Regions from separate parts of the Kluyvera sp. genome, predicted to be linked through region 3. Evidence: predicted binding sites of a transcription regulator. Region 3 holds the regulator's gene; each other region holds the start of a gene.
The links. The regulator PurR, encoded in region 3, represses purine synthesis genes. The targets are predictions, from matches to a motif close to CANGCAAACGTTTGCNTG.

Region 1 (4,260 bases), on a different contig from region 3:
TGCTGGGCGATCTGAACATCGCAGAACCGAAAGCGCTGATCGGCTTTGCCGGCCCGCGTGTTATCGAACAGACCGTGCGTGAGAAACTGCCGCCGGGCTTCCAGCGCAGTGAATTCCTCATCGAAAAAGGCGCGATCGACATGATCGTTCGCCGCCCGGAAATGCGTCTGAAGCTGGCCAGTATCCTGGCGAAGCTGATGAACCTTCCGGCACCGAATCCGGACGCGCCGCGCGAAAGCGTGGTGGTACCGCCGGTACCGGATCAGGAACCAGAGGCCTGATGATGTAAAGGGCAGGGCCGGTTGGCGCTGCCCTTTTTGCTATTATTCACCGTTGAAAGTTGCGGGCACCATGGACAAACATCTTATTCCTCAGGCCACGTCGCCCCTGGCTACGTGGCTTTCTTATCTGGAAAACCTCCATTCAAAAACCATCGATCTGGGGCTGGCGCGCGTCAGCCAGGTCGCGGGTTCGCTTGATGTGCTGCAGCCGGCACCGTTTGTTTTCACCGTCGCTGGCACCAATGGCAAAGGCACCACCTGCCGCACGCTGGAAACCATTCTGATGGCGGCGGGCTACAAAGTGGGCGTTTACAGTTCCCCGCATCTGGTGCGCTATACCGAACGTGTCCGCGTACAGGGAGAGGAGCTGGCGGAAAGCGCTCATACGGCTTCGTTTGCCGCTATTGAGGCGGCGCGTGGCGACACCTCGTTAACCTATTTTGAGTACGGCACGCTCTCGGCGCTGTGGTTGTTCAAACAGCAAAACGTTGACGTGGCGATTCTCGAAGTGGGCCTCGGCGGGCGGCTGGATGCCACCAATATTGTCGATGCCAACGTCGCGGTGGTGACCAGTATCGCGCTGGACCACACCGACTGGCTGGGCCCGGATCGTGAAAGCATTGGCCGCGAAAAAGCGGGCGTGTTCCGCGGCGGGCGACCGGCGGTGGTGGGGGAACCTGATATGCCGCGCACAATTGCCGACGTCGCGCAGGAGAAAGGCGCTTTGCTGATGCAGCGTGACGTCGACTGGCGCTATACGGTGGGCGAGCACAGCTGGAGCTTTAGCGACGCGCAGGGTGAACTTCGCGAGTTGCCGTTGCCGAATGTCCCGCAACCGAATGCCGCCACCGCGCTGGCTGCGCTGCGCGCCAGTGGGCTTAAGGTGAGCGAAGAGGCTATTCGCGAGGGCATCGCCAGCGCGATTCTGCCGGGCCGATTCCAGACCATCCAACTGCAGCCTCGCGTGATTCTCGACGTTGCGCATAACCCGCATGCCGCAGGCTACCTTGCCGGGCGTCTCAAATCATTGCCGAAAACCGGGCGAGTACTGGCGGTTATTGGTATGCTGCATGATAAAGACATTGCCGGTACGCTGGCATGTCTGGAAAGCGTCGTCGACAGCTGGTACTGTGCGCCTCTCGAAGGACCGCGCGGTGCGACGGCAGAGCAGCTGCGCGAACATCTGCGCGCGGGTGCCGTTTATGGCAGCGTGGCGCAGGCGTGGCATGCCGCAATGGCGGACGCCGCGCCGGAAGATACGGTGCTGGTGTGTGGGTCTTTCCACACCGTAGCGCATGTGATGGAAGAGTTAGACGCGGGGAGAGCCGGTGGCAAGTAAGTTTCAGAACCGTCTTGTCGGGACGATAGTGTTGGTTGCTCTGGGGGTCATTGTGCTGCCAGGGCTGCTTGACGGGCAAAAAAAGCATTATCAGGACGAGTTTGCGGCTATCCCGTTGGTCCCTAAACCAGGCGATCGCGATGAACCGGATATGTTGCCGACGGCGACTCAGGCGTTGCCTGCACAGCCGCCGGAAGGCGCAGCGGAAGAAGTTCGGGCAGGCGATGCCGCGGCGCCGTCGCTCGATTCCAGCCGCCTGGCGGTAAACGGCAACGGCGATCTGGAACAGATCCCACCGACCGCCGAACCGATAAAGCCGAAACCCGTAGAAAAACCGAAGCCGCAGCCGAAGCCGGTGACGGAACAGGTTGCCGCCACGACGCCGCCGCCAAAAGCGGCGCCGGAAGAGAAACCCGCGCCGGTGGGCAAAGCCTACGTGGTGCAGCTTGGTGCGCTGAAGAACGCCGACAAGGTTAACGAAATCGTAGCCAGCCTGCGCGGTGCGGGCTACCACGCTTTCACGTCGCCTTCGACGCCGGTTCAGGGTAAAATCACCCGAATTCTGGTCGGCCCGGATGCTTCGAAAGATAAGCTGAAAGGTTCGCTTGGCGAGCTTAAACAGCTCTCGGGGCTGAGCGGTGTGGTGATGGGGTATACGCCGAACTAAGGCGTGGGGTCTTCCCCTCACCCCGGCCCTCTCCCCAGAGGGGCGAGGGAGAAAGTCGGCGCCAGGCTCATCGACGGCTCCCTACGGTCCCCTCTCCCCTCTGGGGAGAGGGTTAGGGTGAGGGGCCACAAACAACGCCAAAAGCGACCAGAAAAACGATGGCGTTGAATATTTTTTCAGCGCCATTTTTTATTTATGCCAGGGAAGGAAATCCCTACGCAAACGTTTTCTTTTTCTGTTAGAATGCGCCCGAACTGGATGACAGGGCGTAAAATCGTGGGACAAATATGGTCTGGATTGATTACGCCATTATCGCGGTGCTGGGCTTTTCTTGCTTAGTGAGCCTTATCCGTGGCTTCGTTCGTGAAGCGCTATCGTTGGTCACGTGGGGTTGCGCTTTTTACGTAGCCAGCCATTACTACACTGACCTGTCTGTCTGGTTTACGGGCTTTGAAGACGAACGGGTTCGAAATGGGATTGCTATTGCGGCGCTGTTTATCGCGACGCTCATCGTCGGCGCTATCGTCAACTACGTGATAGGTCAGCTGGTGGAGAAGACCGGTTTGTCGGGTACCGACAGGGTATTGGGCGTCTGCTTCGGCGCGCTGCGCGGGGTGCTGATTATCGCCGCTATCCTGTTCTTCCTCGACACTTTTACCGGCATGGCAAAAAGCGAAGACTGGCAGCAGTCGCAGTTTATCCCCTATTTTTCGCCGGTTATCAGATGGTTTTTTGAATACCTTCAAAGCTCGTCAAGTTTCTTGCCCAAAGTATAAGCTTTGGGTCGTTGCTTAACGAGGAAAAGACGTATGTGCGGTATTGTCGGTATCGCCGGTGTCATGCCGGTAAACCAGTCGATTTATGATGCGCTAACGGTGCTGCAGCACCGTGGACAGGATGCCGCTGGCATCATCACCATTGATGCCAACAACTGTTTCCGGTTGCGTAAGGCGAACGGTCTGGTGAGTGATGTCTTTGAAGCCCGCCACATGCAGCGTATGCAGGGCAATATGGGTATTGGCCACGTGCGGTACCCAACGGCGGGCAGCTCCAGCGCCTCTGAGGCTCAGCCTTTCTACGTGAACTCCCCATATGGCATTACGCTGGCGCATAACGGTAACCTGACCAATGCGCACGAGTTACGTCAGAAACTGTTCGAAGAAAAACGCCGCCACATCAACACCACCTCTGATTCAGAAATCCTGCTCAATATCTTCGCCAGCGAGCTGGATAACTTCCGTCATTACCCGCTGGAAGCCGATAACATTTTCGCTGCCATCGCGGCGACCAACCGCCAGATTCGCGGTGCGTACGCCTGTGTGGCAATGATTATCGGCCACGGCATGGTGGCTTTCCGCGACCCGAACGGCATTCGTCCGCTGGTGCTGGGCAAACGTGACGTGGGCGATGGCCGCACCGAGTATATGGTGGCCTCCGAAAGCGTGGCGCTGGATACTCTTGGCTTTGAATTCCTGCGTGATGTTGCGCCGGGCGAAGCGATTTACATTACTGAAAAAGGGCAGTTGTTTACCCGTCAGTGCGCCGATAACCCGGTCAGCAACCCGTGCCTGTTCGAGTACGTTTACTTTGCGCGTCCGGACTCCTTTATCGATAAAATCTCCGTCTACAGCGCCCGCGTGAACATGGGTACCAAGCTTGGCGAGAAGATTGCGCGCGAGTGGGAAGATTTGGATATCGACGTGGTCATTCCAATTCCGGAAACCTCCTGCGATATCGCGCTGGAAATCGCCCGTATTCTGGGTAAACCGTACCGCCAGGGGTTTGTGAAAAACCGCTATGTGGGCCGTACCTTTATCATGCCGGGCCAGCAGCTGCGTCGTAAATCCGTACGCCGCAAGCTGAACGCTAACCGCGCGGAGTTCCGTGATAAGAACGTGCTGCTGGTGGATGACTCCATCGTGCGCGGCACCACCTCTGAGCAGATTATCGAGATGGCGCGTGAAGCCGGGGCG
Region 2 (4,260 bases), on a different contig from region 3:
CCAAGCCGTAATCTCCAGGGAGACGCCGTTTTTGTTTCCATACAAACCTCATTAAACTCATGGGATAGTTGGCCGTATTAGCGATCCGGCCTGAGCATAGAGGTATTAGATAACAGCGTCTTTGCCGAGTCATCGGCTTGATTTGGCACTGGCGCGGAAACGAGCGTGACGCTGTCGGCGTTTTTGAACGGTAATCTAGTGTTTCGCCGGAAAATAGAGCAGAGAGGCGTCGTTGCCGCTCTGGCTGTCCTGGCGTAAAAAGGAGAACAGTCCGAAAAGGTTGCTGTCGCGGTGAAGCTCATCAAGGGTCACCACCGGGTAAGCCTCTGCGATCTCCAGCCGCTCCGTCGCCTTCTTCTCTTTCTCCTGCAAATAGCCCACCAGGCTTATCTGGTACTTACGGATGTTCTCGACGTAGGTATAAGCCTCATGGCCGCGCGCGTAGCCATAGGTCAGCTTACTGTACCATGGCTTCTGGCTGAGCAACGGCAGGCGCTGTTTTACGTCCGCCCAGCTGTCCGGGTTGCCTTTTTGCTTCGCCGTCAGCGCGCGGGCGTCGAGCATATGCGCGTAGCCCATGTTATAGGCGGCGAGCGCAAACCAGATTTTCTCTTCCTGCGGCACGCTGTCCGGCACCTTATCCATCATGTCCTGCAAATAACGCATACCGCCGCTGATACTCTGCTCGGCGTCGGTGCGATCGCTCAGGCCTAAGCTCTGGGCGGTATTTTTGGTCAGCATCATCAGGCCGCGTACCCCGGTCGGCGATGTTGCCAGCGGGTCCCAATGCGATTCCTGGTAGGAGATGGCCGCCAGCAGCTTCCAGTCTATTGCGCTGGCGTACTTTTCAAAGAGCGGTTGCAGGTCGGGCAGGACGTTATCGACCGCGCGCAGGAAAGAGCGCGTATCGACGTAATCAAAGTCGTCGCCGTGACCAAGGTACTTTTCCTCCAGGCGGGCGAGGGTGCCGTCTTCATTCATATTATTGAAAAAGTCGAGCATCGCCGCTGAAAGCGTATTGTCGCCGTCTTTCAGGCTAAACCAGGTCACCGGCTGTTCGTCGGTGACGTCGAGCGCGACGGCCAGCTCCGGGTGTACGCGCTGGAACAGTCCGATGGCGACGGAATCCGCGATCGTGTAGTTGAGTTTACCGTCGATGACCGCCTGCATAAGATCGACCGAACCGCGTTTGTCATCCACCGTCCAGGCGAGGCCGGGGTATTTCTTCTCTTTTAACGTCTGGAGATCGTTGATGACCACCTGCCCCGGCGCGACGGTGAGTTGCTCTGCGGTGACATTACTCAGGCTACGCGGGCGGTTGCTGCCCACACGGTAGACCAACTGTTGTGAGACGGAGTAGTAGGTTGGCCCCGCCTGGTAGTTCTGTACGCGTTCAGTGTTATAGACCAGCCCAGCGGCCAGTAAATCGGCATCGCCGTGGTCCAGGTCGTCAAACAGTTGGCTGATATTCTGACGCACGGTTATCTTCAGTTTGACGCCGAGGTAGTCGGCGAACTGTTGTGCCAGCTCGTAATCAAGCCCATACACTTTGCCGTTAATGGTGGCGTAGGTCAGCGGCGACTGGACGGTACTGACGCGCAGCTCCCCCCGCTCCACAATGGCGGCGATGCGATTCTCTGGTTTGCCAAACCAGGGGAGTGAGGGCCAAAGGGCCGCTGCCAGCAGCAACGTGACAACGCCGATCAGCAGATAATTAATCTTTAATTTTTTCAAACGGTTAATTCGCTGCAGTACCCGTGTGTGTCCCTGATAACATTACGGTTTGTTACAGAATGAGCGGCATTTTGCTTAAGATTACGCCAGTTGGCAACTGATTCGCGATGTGCGTCACACCTATTGGTAAAGACGAGAGATGATTTTATTTCGACGCAAACGGTTTCGTCAGGCCGCAGGATTCTCTATAATAGCCGCCGTTCTCCCCCATTGCGCACACTGAAAGCTGAGAAGACGAGAGACTTATGATGGAAATTCTGCGTGGTTCGCCTGCACTGTCTGCATTTCGTATTAACAAACTGCTGACGCGGTTTCAGGCAGCCAACCTCCCGGTAAGCAATATTTACGCCGAGTATGTCCATTTTGCCGACCTGGACGCGCCGCTGACCGAAGACGAGCGGGCCCGACTCGAGCGACTGTTGCAGTATGGCCCAAGCCTGAACAGCCATACCCCTACCGGTAACCTGCTGCTCGTCACTCCCCGCCCTGGCACTATCTCTCCCTGGTCTTCCAAAGCTACCGACATCGCCCACAACTGCGGCTTATCGCAGGTGCTGCGCCTCGAGCGCGGCGTGGCCTACTATGTTGAAGCCGCAAGCCTGACCGACGCGCAGCTGAACGCCGCGGCGGCGGAGCTGCACGACCGCATGATGGAGAGCGTGTTTGCTTCCTTACAGGATGCCGAAAAACTGTTTGCGCATCATCAGCCTGCACCGGTCTCCAGCGTCGATCTGCTCGGTCAGGGCCGCCAGGCGCTGATTGACGCCAACGTGCGTCTCGGCCTGGCATTGGCGGAGGATGAAATCGACTATCTGCAGGATGCGTTCAGCAAACTGGGGCGCAACCCGAACGACATCGAGCTGTACATGTTCGCGCAGGCCAACTCCGAACACTGTCGCCACAAGATTTTTAACGCCGACTGGATTATCGACGGTCAACAGCAGCCGAAGTCGCTGTTTAAAATGATTAAAAACACCTTCGAAACCACCCCGGATCACGTGCTGTCGGCCTATAAAGACAACGCCGCGGTGATGGAAGGCTCTGAAGTTGGACGTTACTTCGCCGACCACAAAACCGGTCGCTACGATTTCCATCAGGAACCAGCCCATATCCTGATGAAGGTGGAAACTCACAACCACCCGACGGCCATCTCTCCGTGGCCGGGCGCGGCAACCGGCTCAGGCGGTGAAATTCGTGATGAAGGCGCCACCGGGCGCGGTGCGAAGCCGAAAGCCGGGCTGGTGGGCTTCTCTGTTTCCAACCTGCGTATTCCTGGCTTCGAACAGCCGTGGGAAGAAGATTTCGGCAAGCCGGAACGTATCGTTACCGCGCTGGATATCATGACCGACGGCCCGCTGGGCGGCGCGGCGTTCAACAACGAATTTGGTCGTCCGGCGCTGACCGGTTACTTCCGTACCTACGAAGAGAAGGTCAACAGCCATAACGGCGAAGAGCTGCGCGGCTACCATAAGCCGATCATGCTGGCGGGCGGGATCGGCAACATTCGCGCCGATCACGTGCAGAAAGGCGAGATCGTCGTTGGCGCGAAGCTGATCGTCCTTGGCGGCCCGGCGATGAATATCGGCCTCGGCGGCGGGGCGGCTTCGTCAATGGCCTCCGGTCAGTCTGACGCTGACCTCGACTTTGCTTCCGTACAGCGCGACAACCCGGAAATGGAGCGTCGTTGCCAGGAAGTTATCGACCGCTGCTGGCAGTTGGGCGATGCCAACCCGATTCTGTTTATTCACGACGTCGGCGCGGGCGGTCTGTCTAACGCCATGCCGGAGCTGGTGAGCGACGGTGGGCGCGGCGGTAAATTCCAGCTGCGCGACATCCTGAGCGATGAGCCGGGCATGAGCCCGCTGGAAATCTGGTGTAACGAATCCCAGGAACGTTACGTGCTGGCGGTCGCCGCCGATCAGCTGCCGCTGTTCGACGAACTGTGCAAGCGCGAGCGCGCACCGTACGCGGTGATTGGTGAAGCAACCGAAGAGCAGCATTTAACCCTGAGCGATAGCCATTTTGACAACCAGCCGATCGACATGCCGCTGGATGTGCTGCTGGGCAAAACGCCGAAGATGACGCGCGACGTACAGACGCTGAAAGCGAAGGGCGAAGCGCTGGCGCGTGAGCAGATTACGCTGGCTGACGCGGTCAACCGCGTGCTGCACCTGCCGACCGTCGCCGAGAAAACCTTCCTCGTGACCATTGGCGACCGTACCGTTACCGGTATGGTGGCGCGCGACCAGATGGTTGGCCCGTGGCAGATTCCGGTAGCCAACTGTGCGGTCACGACCGCCAGCCTCGACAGCTACTACGGTGAAGCGATGTCTATCGGCGAACGCGCGCCGGTCGCGCTGCTGGACTTCGCTGCCTCCGCTCGTCTGGCGGTAGGGGAAGCGCTGACCAACATCGCCGCCACGCAGATCGGCGATATCAAACATATTAAGCTGTCGGCAAACTGGATGTCCGCCGCCGGTCACCCGGGTGAAGACGCCGGTCTGTACGAAGCGGTGAAAGCCATCG
Region 3 (4,260 bases):
TTCTCTTCACTGGCGACGTTTTTATTGTGGGCAGGCTTCAGACGCAGAGCGGGCAGCATCAATACCAGGGTAATGATAAACAGCGTTGCGAAGATGGCCTGCCAATCAAAGTGGGCCAGCAGCCAGCTGCCGAGTAGCGGTGCCAGCGCAGGTGACAGGCCGACCAGCGGCATAATGGTCGCAAAAATACGGTTGGTGCGCTGAGCGGGATAATAATCGGTAACCATGGCTTGCCAGGTCACCGCGGCGGCGCAAACGCCAACCGCCTGCACGAAGCGCAGCACCAGTAGGGTGGTACCATCGCGAACCCACAGCATGCCAAGGCAGCCGATGGCAAAAATGGTCAAACCGGCCAGCAGGATCGGTTTACGGCCATAGCGGTCAGACAGCGGCCCCCACAGTAGCTGCGCCACGGCGAAACCCGCGAGGAACAGACTCAGGCTCGCGCTGACGGCGGATGCCGGCGTTTGCAGGTCTTGCTGAATGGCGGCGAACGCCGGTAGGTACATATCGGTAGCCAGGAAGCCCAGCACGCTCAGTCCCGCGAGCCAGACTAAAAATCCTTTCCCAGGTTGCATAAATTGCCTTTTTTATCGTAGTTCACACTGTGCCGCTGAGTGTAGAGAGTGCATTCCCTGTTGTGAAACGCTAATATTTGAGGCATGGATTCAAATTTTTTGCAGGCAGAAAATGTGGTCTGAATATTCTCTGGAAGTGGTTGATGCGGTCGCGCGCAACGGTAGCTTTAGCGCCGCGGCGCAGGAGCTACACCGGGTGCCCTCTGCAGTAAGCTATACGGTGCGACAGCTTGAGGAATGGCTGGCGGTGCCGTTGTTTGAACGTCGCCATCGGGATGTTGAATTAACGCCTGCGGGAGCATGGTTTCTTAAAGAAGGGCGTTCTGTTATCAAAAAAATGCAGATCACCCGTCAACAGTGTCAGCAGATTGCCAACGGCTGGCGCGGCCAGCTGGCGATTGCCGTTGATAACATCGTGAAACCTCAGCGCACCCGTCAGCTGATTGTCGATTTTTATCGCCACTTCAGCGACGTCGAACTGATTGTCTATCAGGAAGTGTTTAACGGCGTCTGGGATGCGCTGGCGGATGGGCGCGTGGAGCTGGCGATTGGCGCGACGCAGGCCATCCCGGTTGGTGGCCGTTTTGCCTTTCGCGACATGGGCATGCTCAACTGGCACTGCGTGGTGGCCAGTACGCATCCGCTCGCGAAGATGGACGGGCCGCTGAGCGATGACGTGCTGCGCAACTGGCCGTCGCTGGTGCGGGAAGACACCTCACGGTCGCTACCCAAGCGAACGACCTGGCTGCTTGATAACCAGAAGAGGGTGGTGGTGCCGGACTGGTCGTCGTCGGAGACCTGTATTTCTGCCGGACTTTGTGCGGCGATGGTGCCGGGACATCTGGCGCAGCCGTGGCTGGAAAGCGGAGAGTGGGTTGCGCTGGAACTGGAGAATCCGTTCCCGGATGCAGCCTGTTGTCTGACCTGGCAACAGAGCGAAGCGTCGCCGGCATTAAGCTGGCTGCTGGAATATTTGGGGGATAGCGAGACGCTAAACGATGAGTGGCTGCGGACGCCCGTTCAGGACGCCCACAGTTAACCCTTAACGACGGTAATCGCGATACGGGCCGTCGGCCACGGAACGTCGCTCGATCAGGCGCGGATGCACCTCAATCGACTGCGACTCTTCGCGCTTGCTGACGATACGATCCATCAGCATATTGAAGGCCGTCTCACCAAGTGAGTCTTTCGGCTGATGAATGGTGGTCAGCGCCGGGGTAAAGAAACGTGAGTTACGCACGTTGTCATACCCGATCAGCGAAATATCCTGCGGCACGCGCAGCCCCATTTCATCGGCGGCGCAAAGCGCGCCCATGGCCATAATGTCGCCGCCACAAAAGATAGCGGTAGGGCGCGGGTGCTGGGAGAGAATCTGCTGCATAGCGCGATAGCCAGACTCCGGCTCGAAGTCACCCTGGACTATCCAGTTTGCCGGAACATTGATTTGCGCTTCTTCCATGGCCTTCATAAAGCCAGCCAGGCGTCCTGCGCCGGTGTTACGTTCCAGCGGGCCAGGAATGACGCCGATATCACGGTGGCCGCGTTCGATCAGATAACGACCCGCCATATAGCCGCCTTCGAAGGCGTTGTCGATGACCGAGTCGGTAAAGTCGGCTTTGGCTTCGCCCCAGTCCATCACCACCATTGGAATATGGCGATACTCTTCCAGCATTGAGAGCAGGGATTCCGGATATTCGGAACACATCACCAGCAGGCCATCAACGCGTTTTTGCGCCATCATTGACAAGTAGGCGCGTTGTTTCTCGAGATTGTTCCACGCGTTGCCAAGGATCAGGGTATAGCCCTTCTGGAAGCAGTTTTTCTCAACGGCCTCGATAATTTCAGCAAAGTAGGCCGCTTCGCTGCTGGTCGCCAGCAAACCAATCGATTTGGTGTGGTTGACCTTCAGGCTACGGGCAACGGCGCTTGGGGAGTAGTGCAGCTCTTTAATCGCTGCCCACACCGCTTCCCGCGTCTCTTCGGCGACAAAACGCGTCTTGTTAATTACATGTGATACGGTTGTAGTGGAAACGTTTGCGCGCTTCGCTACATCTTTAATTGTTGCCATTCCATCTCACTCCAGACCCTGGCCTGCCCCTGATAAACTCGAAACGAAAACGTTTGCCTTTATACACCCTGACGCAATTTTGTAGATTGCGGTTCGCCAGGAAAACGATACAGGACGACAGGAGGGGGTCAATGGCCGGTACGCTTATAAATAAGCGTCGAATTTTGACGTATCCGGACGCAAAGTGGAAGAGCAAAAACCAACATCCTGCTAAATCTGTGAAGATTTTTACGATTATCTGTGCAAAAATGAGTGAGCTCAGTTTTGCTGTGGTCATAAAAAGGAGAAAAATTGATGAGTACCGAACTTAAGATGTCACTCACCACGACCGTTATTGTGCTGGCGTTGATCGTCGCTGCTGGACTTACCGCTGTTCTGCATTGATTCTTCCATGAGGGGGCGTTCGCGCCCTCATGTCTGATTGTTAGCAAATTAGCAATAATCTTTTGCTGTTTTGTACACTTCTGCTTTTCTGTGATTAATGTCATGCTTTTGCCCTATATTGCCATGCCGCGTCTGTCGTGCGGCCAATCGGAGCTTTTGCATGAAAATCAATTTTCCCTTACTCGCGCTGGCCATTGGCGCTTTTGGCATAGGGACCACCGAATTCTCGCCGATGGGGTTACTGCCGGTCATCGCAAAGGGCGTTGACGTCTCGATCCCGGCTGCCGGTATGCTGATTAGCGCCTATGCGGTTGGCGTGATGGTCGGTGCGCCGCTGATGACGCTGCTGCTTTCTCATCGTGCCCGCCGCAACGCGCTGATCTTTCTGATGGCCATTTTTACCCTTGGCAACGTGCTGTCGGCCATCTCGCCGGACTACACCACCTTAATGCTGTCGCGCATTATTACCAGCCTGAACCACGGTGCGTTCTTTGGCCTGGGTTCAGTGGTAGCGGCAAGCGTGGTGCCGAAGCATAAGCAGGCCAGCGCCGTGGCGACGATGTTTATGGGCCTGACGATCGCCAATATTGGCGGCGTACCGGCGGCAACCTGGCTGGGTGAAACAATCGGCTGGCGTATGTCGTTCCTGGCGACTGCGGGACTGGGGATTATCGCTATTATCGGTCTGTGGTTGTCCTTGCCGAAGGGCGGGGCGGGTGAAAAACCTGATGTGAAACGTGAACTGTCGGTGCTGGTGCGCCCACAGGTGCTTTCCGCACTGCTGACCACCGTACTCGGCGCTGGCGCGATGTTTACGCTTTACACCTATATCTCACCAGTGTTGCGTACGATCACGGATGCGACGCCGGGCTTCATTACGCTGATGCTGGTGCTGATTGGCGTTGGGTTCTCCATCGGTAACTACCTCGGTGGCAAATTTGCTGACCGTTCAGTCAGCGGCACGCTGAAGGGGTTCCTGCTGCTGTTAATGGCTATCATGCTGGCCATACCGTTCCTTGCGCAAACGCAGGTCGGTGCCGCGTTCAGCATGGTGGTGTGGGGCGCGGCAACCTTCGCCGTGGTACCGCCGTTACAGATGCGTGTCATGCGTGTGGCGCACGAAGCGCCGGGGCTGTCATCGTCGGTCAATATTGGGGCGTTTAATCTGGGTAACGCGTTGGGTGCGGTGGCCGGTGGGGCGGTGATTTCCGGTGGTCTGGGCTACAGCTT

Region 1: a site for PurR is predicted at 2,503-2,520, ahead of cvpA (colicin V production protein). Genes of this name have one in related genera too.
Region 2: a site for PurR is predicted at 1,887-1,904, ahead of purL (phosphoribosylformylglycinamidine synthase). Genes of this name have one in related genera too.

Annotation. Positions count from the first base shown of each region.
Region 1 covers NZ_CBDKZX010000067.1:7,169-11,428, reverse strand. The annotation lists gene accD (acetyl-CoA carboxylase, carboxyltransferase subunit beta) at 1-281, shown strand, start outside; gene folC (bifunctional tetrahydrofolate synthase/dihydrofolate synthase) at 352-1,620, shown strand; gene dedD (cell division protein DedD) at 1,610-2,287, shown strand; gene cvpA (colicin V production protein) at 2,575-3,063, shown strand; gene purF (amidophosphoribosyltransferase) at 3,097-4,260, shown strand, end outside.
Region 2 covers NZ_CBDKZX010000002.1:11,510-15,769, forward strand. The annotation lists gene ACW14G_RS01045 (MFS transporter) at 1-41, opposite strand, end outside; gene mltF (membrane-bound lytic murein transglycosylase MltF) at 196-1,734, opposite strand; gene purL (phosphoribosylformylglycinamidine synthase) at 1,980-4,260, shown strand, end outside.
Region 3 covers NZ_CBDKZX010000055.1:5,379-9,638, forward strand. The annotation lists gene punC (purine nucleoside transporter PunC) at 1-578, opposite strand, end outside; gene punR (DNA-binding transcriptional activator PunR) at 691-1,617, shown strand; gene purR (HTH-type transcriptional repressor PurR) at 1,621-2,646, opposite strand; gene cydH (cytochrome bd-I oxidase subunit CydH) at 2,941-3,030, shown strand; gene ACW14G_RS16495 (MFS transporter) at 3,191-4,260, shown strand, end outside.